Linked DNA regions of Mangrovibacterium diazotrophicum. The protein of the gene in region 1 interacts with the protein of each later gene in a pairwise test. Links are inferred from orthologs where the notes say so. Each region holds a gene or a part of one and is shown on either strand. Other genes may lie near its edges.

What was found.
Region 2: the proteins of recJ (region 1) and BC643_RS04490 interact in binary tests that used the Escherichia coli proteins (3 or more experiments, as listed by UniProt). The link is inferred for Mangrovibacterium diazotrophicum from one-to-one orthologs.

Annotation. Positions count from the first base shown.
Region 1 is NZ_RAPN01000005.1:250,757-257,756, reverse strand. The notes cover bases 4,157-7,000. They hold recJ (single-stranded-DNA-specific exonuclease RecJ), read right to left. Parts: upstream 6,518-7,000; coding sequence 4,796-6,517; downstream 4,157-4,795. Other genes in these bases: lysS (lysine--tRNA ligase), read left to right, coding at 6,827-7,000; BC643_RS22215 (uracil-xanthine permease family protein), read right to left, coding at 4,157-4,761. Also shown: BC643_RS22235 (hypothetical protein), read left to right, coding at 113-706; BC643_RS22230 (sugar-transfer associated ATP-grasp domain-containing protein), read left to right, coding at 1,010-2,089; BC643_RS22225 (DUF4251 domain-containing protein), read left to right, coding at 2,169-2,678; BC643_RS22220 (DUF4251 domain-containing protein), read left to right, coding at 2,929-3,468; more of BC643_RS22215, read right to left, coding at 3,541-4,156. UniProt on the Escherichia coli protein: Single-stranded-DNA-specific exonuclease.
Region 2 is NZ_RAPN01000001.1:1,105,638-1,112,782, forward strand. Bases 2,238-5,226 are described here. They hold BC643_RS04490 (type IA DNA topoisomerase), read left to right. Parts: upstream 2,238-2,603; coding sequence 2,604-4,850; downstream 4,851-5,226. Other genes in these bases: BC643_RS04485 (CvfB family protein), read left to right, coding at 2,238-2,468; BC643_RS04495 (hypothetical protein), read left to right, coding at 4,861-5,226. Outside these bases: malQ (4-alpha-glucanotransferase), read right to left, coding at 1-1,398; more of BC643_RS04485, read left to right, coding at 1,638-2,237; more of BC643_RS04495, read left to right, coding at 5,227-5,295; BC643_RS04500 (divergent PAP2 family protein), read right to left, coding at 5,338-5,769; BC643_RS04505 (aminotransferase-like domain-containing protein), read right to left, coding at 5,900-7,102.

The DNA.
Region 1 (7,000 bases):
CTTCAGTATTTGAATTAATTATCGTGCACACTTGCAGGTTGGTTGCTTTTCATACGGGAAGAATTCCGTAAATTTATAAGGAACCGAGTTATAATTCATAAAACCAACCCGCATGAAAGTACTTTATTTTTTAGCTGGAATGTTAATTGTTTCATTCAATGTTTTCGGCCAAAGCGGCGCTCAGGAACAAGTTGTTGCCCAAGATACGGTGATCGTGCAGGAGCAGCCCCAAACAGTTGAGCAACAACCGAAATTCGACGCGAGCAAGCTCTATTATGGCGGTTACGTTAATTTGTCTTTTGGCCGCGTTACTACCGTTGGTGTTGCCCCGCTTATTGGTTATAAAATTAGTCCTAAGTTATCGGTTGGTACTCAGTTAACTTACGAGTACGTAAATGACAAACGGTACTCCGAGGATTACAGTTCTTCAAATTACGGATTCAGCATTTTTAATCGTTACCGTATCATGCGGTCGCTCTACACGCATATTGAGTACGAGCTGATGAATTACGAGCTGTTCTACACAAACGGAGACAGTCAACGCGAATGGGTGAACTTCCTATTTGTAGGTGGAGGCTACAGCCAGCCGATTTCTCAGAATGTTTGGCTAAACGCGCAGATTCTCTTCGATGTACTTCAGGATGAAAACTCTCCTTACGACGATTGGGAACCATTTTTTAGTATTGGGGTAGGAGTGGGTTTTTAGTTCCCTAAAGTTCAAGTATTATTGCCTGATTGGTACAATCAGCGTTTTAAATCCTTTTACATGTAGATTAGGGATTTGAACGAGTCTGGATTGATGGGGGAATTTACGAATTGATGTAATCGTTTGAGTATTGTAATTTGCGCTTTAATTAGAAGTATTGTAAGTCTTCTTTTCGATAGACATTAAAAGCGCTAATTGTTCACTGGTTCCTTGGGCTCCAGGACAAGGGCTGACGGAATTGAAAAAAGAGTGGAGAATGTGGGAGATTGGTGTCATTAATTCTAGCTTAATTATATAAATGGTATGAGTAAATCTAAGTTGATCGCGAAGCGTTTATTCGATGATGTGAAATGGAAGAGGTATAATTATTTGATAAACAAAGAGACATATAAAATTCTTGCCGATGTAGAAGCTCAGAGAGGAAAACTGAGTAAAAGCATGGTCCGAAAGTGTGATGAATATGCTGAAGATATCTTGGGAGGCAAGGTGTTTTCTCCCGGGCTGCAATTGTTTTCGGCTCTGAATGGTGGTTTTCAGGAAGGTTGGCTACCCGAAAATTATTACGGGCGTTTTGTAGTGGAGTACGCTCAAGGCGACTACGGTAAGGTGTCTTATTTGAAACCGATGACGAGGTATATCTTCCGTTCCGATTTGTTTCCCGACTTAGTTAGCTATGTTAATGGGATTTGGCTTGATTCTTATTCTAAAGTCGTTTTGCCGGATCAGGTTCGAGAAGTTCTTTTCGCGAATCGAGATAAGGTAGTATTCAAAAGTGACACAAACTTTCTACAAGGCCTAGGTATTCATTTTTTCACAAAAGAAAATTTTGATATTCATAGTATTTTAATGTTGGGAAATGGTGTATTTCAGGACTTTATTCATCAGCACCCGTTTTTTGAGGAAATTATGCCTGATTCGGTTGCTACAATTCGGTTGACGACAGCTGTAGATCGGGAAGGTCAGGTTTCAGTCCGTTCTAGTTTTTTAAGAGTTGGAAGATCAGGACAGCCGAATGTGAAAGCAAAAAGCGAGATAAACGTGCTTGCGGACGCAGTTACGGGAAAGCTGGATCAAGAGGTTTATTATATGAATTATCAATACACAGACAGGCATCCGGATACTGGATATCAATTTGGAGGGAAAACACTTCCTTGCTATCGAAAATGCGTTGATGCAGTTGTTTCGTTGCATGCAACAATCCCTCAGGTTCGTTGTATTGGCTGGGATTTAGTAGTAGACAAAAATGAAGATGTCAAAGTAATGGAGTGGAATGGTGCGGATAACGGAATGCGTATCGCGCAAGGTGTCAAAGGAGCGGTTTTTGCTGATTTAGGATGGGATAAACTTCATTTATTGAAAGAGAATCCACTGTTGGTTTATTGATGTTTTGGTGATTTGGGAGCGTGGCTTGTTTCTGGAATTGGTATCGGTTTTGTTATTCAATTTATAAAACCATACAATCATGAAAGCAATAGGAATTTTGGTTGTTGTATTCTTGATCGGGGGACAGATATGTTTCGCACAAAAGCTTTCGTCGAAAGAGCGAAAGGAGCAAAAAGCAGCAGAGATCGAAGAATTAGTTGAGTCGGGCAACTTCGTTTTTATAGCCCGGTATGCCAGTCCAATGTCCGGGCCCAAGATAGACCTTACTTCTATTTACGATTTAAAATTTAAAGGCGATTCCGTTGAGGCTTGGTTGCCCTATTTCGGTAGAGCCTATCAGGCACCTTACGCCGATAGAGACGGCGGAATTAAATTCAAGGCAAAGGTCGATCACATCGAAACAAAGTTTAACGACAAGAAAAAGTCTTACCAGGTCAATTTTGAAGTGAAAGAGCAACGTGACACGTATCAGATGAATTTGATTGTGGGCTTGAGTGGATATGCAAATCTCAGTGTGACGATGACTCACCGGCAAAGCATTAGTTTTAGTGGTGTTGTCGAAGCGTCAGCAGTTGATGAAAAGAAATAACCAGGCTCGCTTTCGTTTTTACTCATCATTTTGATAATGTTATTTCATAGCGATAGCTTGCCAAACTGTCTATTCAAAAGAGTTTCGTAAAATTATGTCAATGTAGAAATGAACTTAAGTTCTATAGATTTCAAAAAGGTCACGTGATTACTAGTATTATGTATTATTTGCATGAGGCGTTTAGCAAATAGGATTAGTTATCTTATGTATAATTTATATTGATCCTTATAAAGATTGGCATTTATTTTGCTTGAACTGGAATGTTCTAAAAGTATTTATTATGAAGACCTGTGGATTAATTGTATTTTTTTTGTTGGTAAGTTGGGTCTATTCAAGTGCTCAACTTCCGTACTCGGGTAATTGGGAAAGAAAAGAGTCGAAAGAAATCAAATCCTTGGTTGAATCCGGTGAGTTTTTGTTTACGGCTGATTGTACGTTCAAGCGATCAGGTCAAAAGGTGCCGCTGTCGTATGGTTATGATCTTCGGATAGATCATGATTTTGTCGCGTGTTGGTTGCCCGATTTGGAAAAATCACAGACTTGGTCAAATCGGCAAAGCGAAAGACTGCAGTTTCGGCAAGTTGCCCAAAGCAGTCGGGTGCTTTACGATGAAAGGAATCGTAGTTATCAAATCTTTTTTGATGTTGATACTGATTCGGAACGGTTGCATTTGCAAATGCGCATAGGTGTTGATGGAAAAGCGCAATTAACAGTTATTTCCGATGATAGGGAGGCTGTGCGTTTTGAAGGCGAGGTTGTGAGCATGCCTGCAAGAAGCCGGAGTATTTAAGAATTCAACAGAGAACAAAAAAGCCGCTTTCAAAAATGCAAGCGGCTTTTTTTCATATTTAAAGAAAAGCTTTTAGTCGTTTTGAACCTGGATCTCTTTGGATTCTCCCGGCAAAATGAGGTTCAGTAGAATGCCAACAACAGCGGCAAGACCGATTCCTGCCAAGGAGAAGTTACCCCAGGATATGACTGCTCCGCCAATACCGACGGTCAATACAACGGATACAATTACCTGGTTGCGGATTTTTGTCATATCGGTTTTTGAGTCGATTAAAGTTTTGATTCCAATCGAGGCAATCAGTCCGAATAAAAGCAGCATGATGCCACCCAGAACAGCCTGTGGGATAGTCTTGAGGAATCCGCTTACTTTTCCTATTAACGAAAAAACAATTGCCGTTACGGCTGAGATTCGCAATATAAATGGATTGGTAACTTTCGTAAGACTAATAGCTCCTGTAACTTCAGAATAAGTTGTGTTCGGCACACCGCCGAAACATCCTGCCAAGCTGGTTGCAATACCGTCGCCGAGCAAGGTGCGGTGAAGACCTGGCTTTTCAATGAAATTCTTTTCGGCAACTCCACCGATGGCATACATATCGCCAACGTGTTCGATAATTGGAGCTACGGCAACCGGAATCATGTAGGTGATTGCTCCCCAGCTAAATTTAGGGGCAGTGAACGATGGAAGCCCGATCCAGGCTGCTTCTTTTATTGGCGTGAAATCAATTACTCCCATGATGAGACCAACGATGTATCCAACAATGATACCTACAAAGATTGGGATAAGTTTGATAATACCTTTCATGAAGACTACGACAATGATCGCCGTTAATAGGCTTGCGGCTGCAATGATCCAGTTGGTTTTGGCCATGTCTACTGCGGCACTGGCTAACGAAAGGCCGATGATCATGATAACGGGCCCAACAACAGTTGCCGGAAACAGTCTTTCAACAAATGTGAGTCCTCTTAATTTGATTAAGCCGGATACCACGCCGTAAACCACTCCTACTGCGATAATTCCGGAAAAGGTTCCCGGTAGTCCGTATAATTTCGTCGATTCGATGATTGGAGCAATGAAGGCAAAGCTACTGCCCAGGAAAACCGGGACCATTCCTTTTGTGATTAAATGGAAAAGCAATGTTCCGATGCCGGCAGTAAATAGTGCAACGGCCGGATCGATGCCGACCAATAACGGCACCAATACAGTTGCTCCAAAGGCAACAAAGAGAAACTGAACGCCCAAAACCATATTTCTTGGAGTGTACTGGCTTTGGCTTTTACTGGCAAGATTCATAGGGTTTAGTTTTAAGGGTTAGTAAAAAGCGGAACTAATATATTTTAGCTGCTATGTCGCGTATGTAGAGCTGGAGGTTTGTCTTTCCACGGAACTCATTTTCGGATATCGTGTACAGGATATCGAAGGGGAGTCCCTGGCTAATGGCTTCGTAGTGGCTTGCCTGGTTGAAAGCAATTGCTGAAAAAACGGACGAGTTCCCGGTTGGCTCCACCAAGTCGAGTTTCAGGTGCTCCTGGTTGCGGCCAACGCATCTGCTGGTACCACTGTCCAGAACGTTTTCAGTCAGGAATAGCGGAGTCATGTTGTGCGGGCCAAATGGCTCGAATTGCTTTAATATGCGGTAGAATTTCGGGGTAATGTCCGACAGTTGCAATTTCGTGTCGGCTTCCAGAATTTCTGTTTTTTGAGAATCGGTAATCGAGTTTTTTACAATTTCCTCAAAACGGCGACTAAATGCCGGGATGTTGTCAATCTTCATGGTCAAGCCGGCTGCGTACATGTGGCCACCGTACGATTCAAGCAGGTCGGAACATTGTCCGATTGCTTCGTAAAGGTCGAAGTCGCGCACCGAGCGAGCCGATCCGGTTGCTAAACCATTCGATTCGGTTAAGATGATGGTTGGGCGGTAATAATGTTCGGTGAGGCGCGAGGCAACAATACCAACAACACCTTTGTGCCAGTCGCGATTGTATAATACCGTTGAAAAACGCTCGTCGTGAACGGGATCGTGTGCGATCATGTCCAGGGCTTCCTGGGTAATGTCGCGGTCGAGAGTTTTCCGAATTTCGTTGTACGAGTTAATTTCTTCTCCAAGGGCAAACGACTGATCTTCGTCGTTCATAACCAGAATTTCCACAGACTTTTTACCGTGCTCAATTCTGCCAGATGCGTTGAGGCGAGGCCCGATTTTGAAAACAATATCGCTGATTGTAATCTGCTGTCCAACAAGGTTCGAAATCTGAATGATCGTTTTCAATCCGAGACTTGGGTTGCTGTTCAATTTTTTCAACCCGTAATAAGCCAAAACCCGGTTTTCGCCGGTTACCGGAACAATGTCGGAAGCGATACTCACGACAACCAAATCCAGCAGATCGTAAAGTTCGACTACCGGGATATCGTTCTTTTGTGTGTACGCCTGCAGCAATTTGAACCCCACGCCGCAACCTGAAAGCTCTTTGTAAGGGTATTCACAACCGGGACGTTTCGCATCAAGTACCGCCACTGCATCCGGAATTTGATCATCGGGATTGTGGTGATCACAAATGATGAAATCGATTCCAAGATCCTTTGCCTGCTTGATTTTTTCAATCGCCTTGATTCCGCAGTCCAAAACAATGACCAGTGTGAATTTTTCATTCGACGCGAATTCGATGCTTCGCGGCGAAATACCGTAGCCTTCCGAATAGCGATCCGGGATGTAGAAGTCGAGATCTTTGATGCGGGTCCGCAAGAACTGGTACATCAAAGCAACTGAGGTTGTTCCGTCAACATCATAATCACCGTAAATCAATACTTTTTCCTGGTTGTTGATGGCTTGTTCAAGGCGGGCAACAGCCTTGTCCATATCCTTCATCAAAAAAGGGTTGTGTAAATCGGACAATTTGGGGCGGAAAAAAGACTTGGCTTCATTGAATGATGTAATCCCCCTTTGTGACAACAGGTTGGCTATAACCATGTTGACGTTCAGGGCAGCAGATAAATGCTTGATTACATTTATGTCGCCTTGTTCTTTTACTTTCCAGATTTTATCCATTGATATTGCGGTGTTGCCTTGGAGATGCTTTGATTAAAAGCTCAAAGATAAAAAATGCAAGCTGATCTGGAAACCTTATTTTAATACACGGACAGGCATGTTTGAAGATTTCTGAAATTAAATTTTACCTAAATTTCATCCGCTCAAATCTTTAGCTTCGACATAAAATTATTAACATTGAGCGTAAAAATACAAACAGCTGATTTTGTTCGTTTTAGTTTGATAACAGTGCAGAGTAGGGTTTTTTTAATTCTTATCTTATCTTTGCACAAATTTTTTTACAAGCAGAATAATAATTGATCATTACCAATGAGTACAGCAGAGCTTAGCGAACAGGAAGTAATCAGGAGAAATTCTTTAGCAAAGTTAAGAGAGTTGGGAATCGAGCCATATCCGGCCGAGGAGTTCCCGGTAAATGCTAAAACAGCTGAAATAAAGGCTGGCTATGATCCTGAAAAGAACAACTTCCAGGAAGTGGTGTTG
Region 2 (7,145 bases), on another replicon or contig:
TTTCACTGTTCCCGGGGTGTTCATGCGGTGCTTGCCGTCAAGTTCCAACAAATCCTGCATCGGCACAATCGCAATTTTGGCCACCGATGCCCAAGCTGTTTCCAGCAAACTGCGATGCAAAATGTTCCAGCCTGCCGTGAAGTAACTTTTCAGATTTTTTCGCTCTTCTTTCGTCGCTGTTTTTAGCCAGCCTAAAGTCGTGTCGTTATCGTGTGTACCTGTGTAAACTGCGAAGTTTTGTCCGTAATTGTGCGGCAAATTCACATTGGTTGCATCCGAGGCGTAAGCAAATTGCAGCACCTTCATGCCGGGCAATTCAAAAGCATCGCGAAGCGCCTCCACTTCCGGTGTAATAATACCAAGGTCTTCAGCAATTACAGGTAGATAGCCCAATTGCGATTTCAGTAAACTCAGCATCTCAAAGCCTTTGGCCGGCCACCATTCGCCGTTAATAGCGTTTTCTTCACTCGCCGGAATTGACCAAAACGACTCCAAACCACGGAAATGGTCAATCCGCACCAGGTCGAACATGCGCAGGTTGAAATGAATTCGCGCCGCCCACCAATCGTATTGCCGCTCAGCCAACCGGTCCCAATTAAAAATCGGGCATCCCCAGTACTGGCCTGTTTCACTGAAATAATCCGGAGGAACGCCCCCGACATGGGTCATTTCACCTTTGTCATTCAGCATGAAAATATCCTGGTTGCCCCAAACATCAGAGCTGTCAAGCGACACGTATAACGGAAGATCGCCAAAAATCAGAATCCCTTTTGAATTGGCATAATTCTTCAACTGGAACCACTGCCGGAAAAAAATAAACTGAACGAACCGATGGAAATTAACCTCGCCATCGCTTTCCAAAAGCGCAACATCAACGGCGTGAGATTGGCGCTTTCTGAGCTCGTCGTCCCATTCGTTCCAGCACAAATCTTCATCGTTGTTCTTCAGGGCACGGAACAAGGCATAATCCGTCAGCCACCACGAATGCTCGCCTAAAAAGGTGTAGTAATCTTCTTTCCAGTCGTCAAAATTTTCGGAAAAAGCCTCGTAAGCTTTCCGTAGCAGCGCCGTCTTTTCAACCACCACTGTATCGTACTCAACTTTCTTCTCTGATAACTCTGGAAAGCCCAGCAAGTCTTCCTCTGCCAGCAGCCCCTCGTCGGTCAATCGTTCCAAACTGATAAACAGAAGGTTTCCTGCAAAAACGGAATACGACTGGTAAGGTGAATTCCCATAGCCAGTCGGCCCGATCGGCAAAATTTGCCACAATCGTTGTTTCGTTTCCGCCAAAAAATCAACAAACTCATAGGCATCTTTTCCCAAAGTGCCAACTCCGTATTTATTCGGCAGCGAACTTAAATGCAATAAGACTCCGCTACTACGCTCTAATTCTTTCATTTACTTTCCTTGATTATATCGTCCCGAAAATCAATCTCCCTCCTCACGTTCCTGCGTTCAGTCAAGAACTCACTCGGTATAAGACAAAAATAAATTTTTTATCGTATTCGAAAGCAGATCAATGCAAAAACATCTTTCAATGTCAGTTCACTTTATTTTGAAGTAATCGCAGGCATCAAAATTTCGAATGGCAAATTCCGTCGAAAGAACTACCTTTGCGGGCAAAGAAATACAGATTTATGGCTGCAATTGGTTTATTGAATGAGTTGGAAATTGTCAAAGAAGTTGACTTTGGATTGTACCTAGATGGTGGTGAACAAGGTGAAATTCTTTTACCGAAACGCTATGTTCCTGCAAACTGCAAAGTGGGCGACCAGATTGAGGTGTTCATCTACCTCGACTCGGAAGACCGGCTTATTGCAACCACTGAAACACCGCTGGCCATGGTTGGCGATTTTGCGATGCTGAAGGTCGTTTCGACCACTCCTGTTGGCGCCTTCATGGAATGGGGCTTGCAAAAAGACCTGCTCGTGCCTTTCCGCGAACAGCAATTCCCCATGGAAGAAGGCCGCAACTACCTGGTTTTTGTTTACGTTGACGACGAAACGCAGCGTATTGTAGGCTCCTCAAAACTTGATAAGTTCGTTGATAACCTACCCGTTGACTACGAAGCCGGAGAAGAAGTGGACCTGATTATTGCGGGCAAAACCGACTTGGGCTACAAAGCTATTATCGACAACAGCCACTGGGGCTTGATCTTTAAAAATGAAGTGTTCCAGCCGTTGAAAACCGGCGACCGCTTGAAAGGGTACATCAAGAATGTGCGCCCCGACGAGAAGATCGACCTGGTACTTCAAAAGCCGGGATACGAGAAAATTGACAGCATCGCTCAAGGCGTTTTGGACAAATTGAAAGAAGCAGGAAATTTCATGCCTGTCAACGATAAAACCGATCCGAACGAAATATCAAAACTGTTCGGAATCAGCAAAAAGAACTTCAAAAAAGCGATCGGTTCGCTCTACAAGCAACGTTTAATTACGATTGAAGATGACGGAATAAAAGCTGTGTGACAGTGACCAGTTCGAAGTGATCAGTATTCAAACAGTTACGATTTAGCTATTTACAATTGACAAATTGGAAAGCAACCAATTTACAGCTTGAAGTTTACTTCTTGCAGCTTTTGACTTTCAACTTTTGCCTTCACCATGAAACTTTGTATTGCCGAAAAACCTAGTGTAGCCAGAGAAATCGCCCAAATTATCGGGGCCAAAACCCGCCGCGACGGTTATTTTGAAGGAAATGGCTACCAGGTGAGCTGGACATTCGGACACTTGTGCACCCTAAAAGAACCACACGATTACACTGACAAATGGAAATACTGGGACATGCGCTACCTTCCCATGATTCCGCCACGTTTCGCGATCAAAGTCATTGAAGACAGCGGGGTGCAAAAGCAATTCGGCATTCTGGAGAAACTCATCAGCGAAGCGCAGGAGATCATCAACTGCGGTGATGCCGGCCAGGAAGGAGAGCTCATCCAGCGCTGGGTGCTCACCAAAGCCATCAACAAAGCCCCGGTCAAACGCCTCTGGATTTCGTCGCTGACGGAAGAGGCCATTCGCGAGGGTTTTGAAAAGCTGCATGAAGGCGAAGAATTCGACAAACTCTACGAAGCCGGGAGCGCCCGTGCCATCGGCGACTGGTTGCTGGGCATGAACGCTACACGCGCCTACACGCTGAAATACGGGCAGAATAAACAAGTGCTATCTATCGGCCGCGTGCAGACACCAACTTTGGCGATGATTGTTGAACGTCAACTGGAGATTGAGAACTTCAAACCGGTGCCTTATTGGGAAATCAAAACTATTTACCGCGACACCGTTTTTTCGGCGACCAGCGGACGTTTTCAGAAGCCGGAGGACGCGCAAACCGTGTTACAGGAAATTTCCGGCATCGACCTGTACATTGGCAATATTGAAACCAAGAACAGCAGCGAGCACCCTCCCCGCCTCTTCGACCTGACTTCGTTGCAGATTGAATGCAACCGCAAGTTCAGCATGAGTGCGGACGATACGCTGCGCACCATCCAGTCGCTTTACGAGAAAAAAGTAACGACCTATCCGCGTGTTGACACCACCTTCCTGTCGGACGATATTTACAAGAAGGTGCCGGCAACACTAAAAAATATGAAAGGCTACGAAAGCCTGACGCAACCGATTTTGGAAGCCGGCAAAATCCGGAAATCGAAAAAGGTATTCGACAACAAGAAAATCACCGATCACCACGCCATCATACCAACCGGGCAAAACCGGATCGATTTGAGCGATGCCGAACGGAAAGTTTTCGATTTAGTTTGCAAACGTTTCATCGCTGTGTTTTACCCCGACTGTAAAGTGGCCAACACCAGTGTTGAAGCAAAGATCGCCCAACACGATTTTAAAACTACCGGGAAACAAATTCTGGAACCGGGCTGGCGCGTAGTCTTCCAAAACGAAGACAAGGACGACAACAGCGAAGATCGGATTCTGCCAGCCTTTACCAAGGGAGAACACGGTCCGCATCAACCCGATTTGCAGGAAAAGCAAACCCAGCCACCGCAATATTTCACCGAAGCGACTTTGCTGCGAGCGATGGAAACGGCCGGCAAAAACATGGACGACGAAGAGCTGCGCGAGCTCATGAAGGAAAACGGCATTGGCCGCCCTTCAACCCGTGCCAACATTATTGAAACCCTCTTCCGCCGTCGCTACATTCAGAAGGAGCGAAAACGCTTGGTTGCAACGCCAACCGGAGTTGAACTCATTCAGAGTATTGAAAACGATCTGTTGAAATCGGCCGAACTCACCGGCCAGTGGGAGCGAAAATTACGCCAGATTGAATCGGGCGAGGTAGAAATCGCTCAATTTATGGACGAAATGAAGACGATGGTTTCCGAAGTGATTAACCAGGTAAAAAGCTCGCCACGCAGGCAGATCACCATTCTGGAAGACGAGGAAACACTGAAGGCGAGAGCCAAAGAAGAGGCGAAGCAACAGAAAAAAGAAGCGGCCCAAAATGCGGCTGATAATATTGAATGTCCGAAGTGTGGAAAAGGAAAGCTGCTAAAAGGAAACTCGGCCTGGGGCTGCTCGGAATGGAAAGCAGGCTGCCGTTTTACAATTCCGTTTGCCATGTACGAAAAGCAACTGACCGACAAGCAGGTAATAACATTGGCAACCAAAAAGAAAAGCCCGGTTATTAAAGGTTTTAGCTACAACGATCTAAAAATTGACGGCAAATTGATCCTCAACGAGAATAGCGAGCTCATTCTGCAAACCGAGATTAAAGACGACAGCAGCTGCCCCAAATGTAACGTGGGCAAAATTGTAAAGGGGAAAACCGCTTACGGTTGTACTAATTTCAAATCGGGATGCGACTTTCGGATGCCGTTTGAGATTGCAGTTTCTAGCTAGAAAGTGCTTTATGAAAACTAAAATCAGAAATAAAACACCCCAATCTCCCGCAAAATGGGATACCAAGAGCACGATAAGCACTATTGGTATTGCCCTGATCGTTGGCCTCATTGCCTTTTCACAAACTATCAAACCCAAAAGCAATCGTGTTGACTATTTAAGATTCGATCAAACGACCAAAGGGTATATAACTCATATTGCTGAAAGAGGTGGCTATTTTCAAGGCTACAAAGGAGCTAACTATATGACCTCCGGCTATGAGATTTCGTACGAGTTTTCAGTCGATGGCGTAAACTTCGCGGGAAAGTCTCTGGTACCTCAAAATGAAGCTATTTTGAAAATCAGAAATCAACAAAAGAATAATAATGGTCCAATTACCGTGAGGATTTGGTACAATTCTAACAATCCTCAGTTTAGTGATATTGACTTGAGCAGTATCAACTAAAAACATCAGAAGACCAGACACGAAAATTCTTGTTTGTATTTTCTAGCCCAGTAACCGGAAAAACAGGGCAACCAAAATACCAACGATTACACCACCAAAGACTTCGCGAAAGGTGTGCCCCAGGCTTTCTTTCAGCTGGGCACTCTTAAATTCTTTCAGCTCTTCAAAATCGATTCTCTTCGATAATATATTGAGGAAACGTGCATGTTTACTGGCTTCGTAGCGCACGCCCATCGCATCGTGAATGGTGATGATGGAGAACGTAATGGCGATGGCAAAAAAGTAATTGTCAATTCCCTCGAAAAAACCAATGGTACAAGTTAAAGCTGTTACCACCGCCGTGTGCGAGCTGGGCCACCCACCGTTCGACTTCAGCAACTCGAAATTCCATTTTCCTTTTCTAATTTTGAAATTGATCAGTTTTACTGCCTGTGCCACAACCATTGCAGTCAAAGCTGCCAAAGCTGTTTCCATTGCCGAATTCATTTGCATAAACGAGTCCTCCTGTCGGTTTTAATAGACGAACACCACAAGATAATTATTTCTTTCAGTTAGAAGTGCCTTGGGGCGACATCTTTTAAACGGATGCCACCCCGCGCTTCAACTAAACCGCGCAAAGAACTTTCTTCATTTCTTCGGCAATAATCTGCACGCCTTTTTCAATTTCGTCCGGATCTGCGTTTGTAAAGTTCAAACGAATATGATTGCTGCCCTGCCCTTTGGTGTAGAACGAATTCCCGGGAACGAAAATCACGCCGCGTTCCATGGTCGATTTAATCAGCTCGTCAGCACGTAAACCATCCGGCAGCGTCAGCCAGATAAACATGCCACCAGTTGGCTGGGTCACCTTTACGTCATCCGGCAAATAGCGATTCAACATATCAACCATACAGGCTGCCTGTTCCTCATATTTTGTTCTAGTCCGGCTTAAATGTTCATCCAGATCGTTGTGCGTCAAGTAGTGGTGCAAAACGTATTGAGTCAGGTTATTCGAGTGCAAATCAGCTGCCTGTTTCGCTTTATCGAAATGCGGTACCAAAGCCGGCGGCAGAATCACCCAACCATTGCGCAGTCCAGGAGCGACCATTTTCGAGAACGAGCCAGTCCAGGCTACATGATCCGGCGCATATTTTTTTACCGGCGCAGGGAATTCCTCGCCAAAACAAATTTCATTGTAAGGATCGTCTTCCAGCAAAAACTGGTTGTAGCGACGTAACAATAACGCCAAATCCTGTCTTTTTTCATCTGAATAACTGATTCCCGATGGATTTTGGGCATTGGTAACCGCGTACATTAATTTGATTTCATCGTTCAGAAACAAGTCTTCGACCTGCGCCAAATCAGCACCGTCTTCCAGCAAGTCTACTTCCTTAAAATTGGGCAGATAAGCCGACATCGATTGGATAGCTCCCAAATAGCTAGGTTTTTCTAAAATCACGCCATCTCCGGGATTGATAAACAGCTTCGACAAAATGTCAATTGCCTGCTGTGAACCATTCGTAATAACAACCATCTCCGGTGTAATCTTCATGCCATACTTGGCACTGTAGCGACTGGCAATCCACTCGCGCAGTGGGTAATACCCCAACGAACCGGCATATTGCAGAATATTACGGCCAGCGTCGGCCATTACTGCCCTTGTACTCTCGGCCAATTCGTCGACCGGGAACAAAGACGGATTTGGCAATCCTCCGGCAAACGAAATCATTTTTTGCTGGCCAATGGCATTTAAAATGCTGCGAACAAAGGATACCGGTATATTTCGGTATTGTTCTGAGAATTTTTCTTCGGGAAACTGATTTTCCATAGTTTGTTATTTAAGTTTAAAATCGGCAAAAACAAAAAGCCCT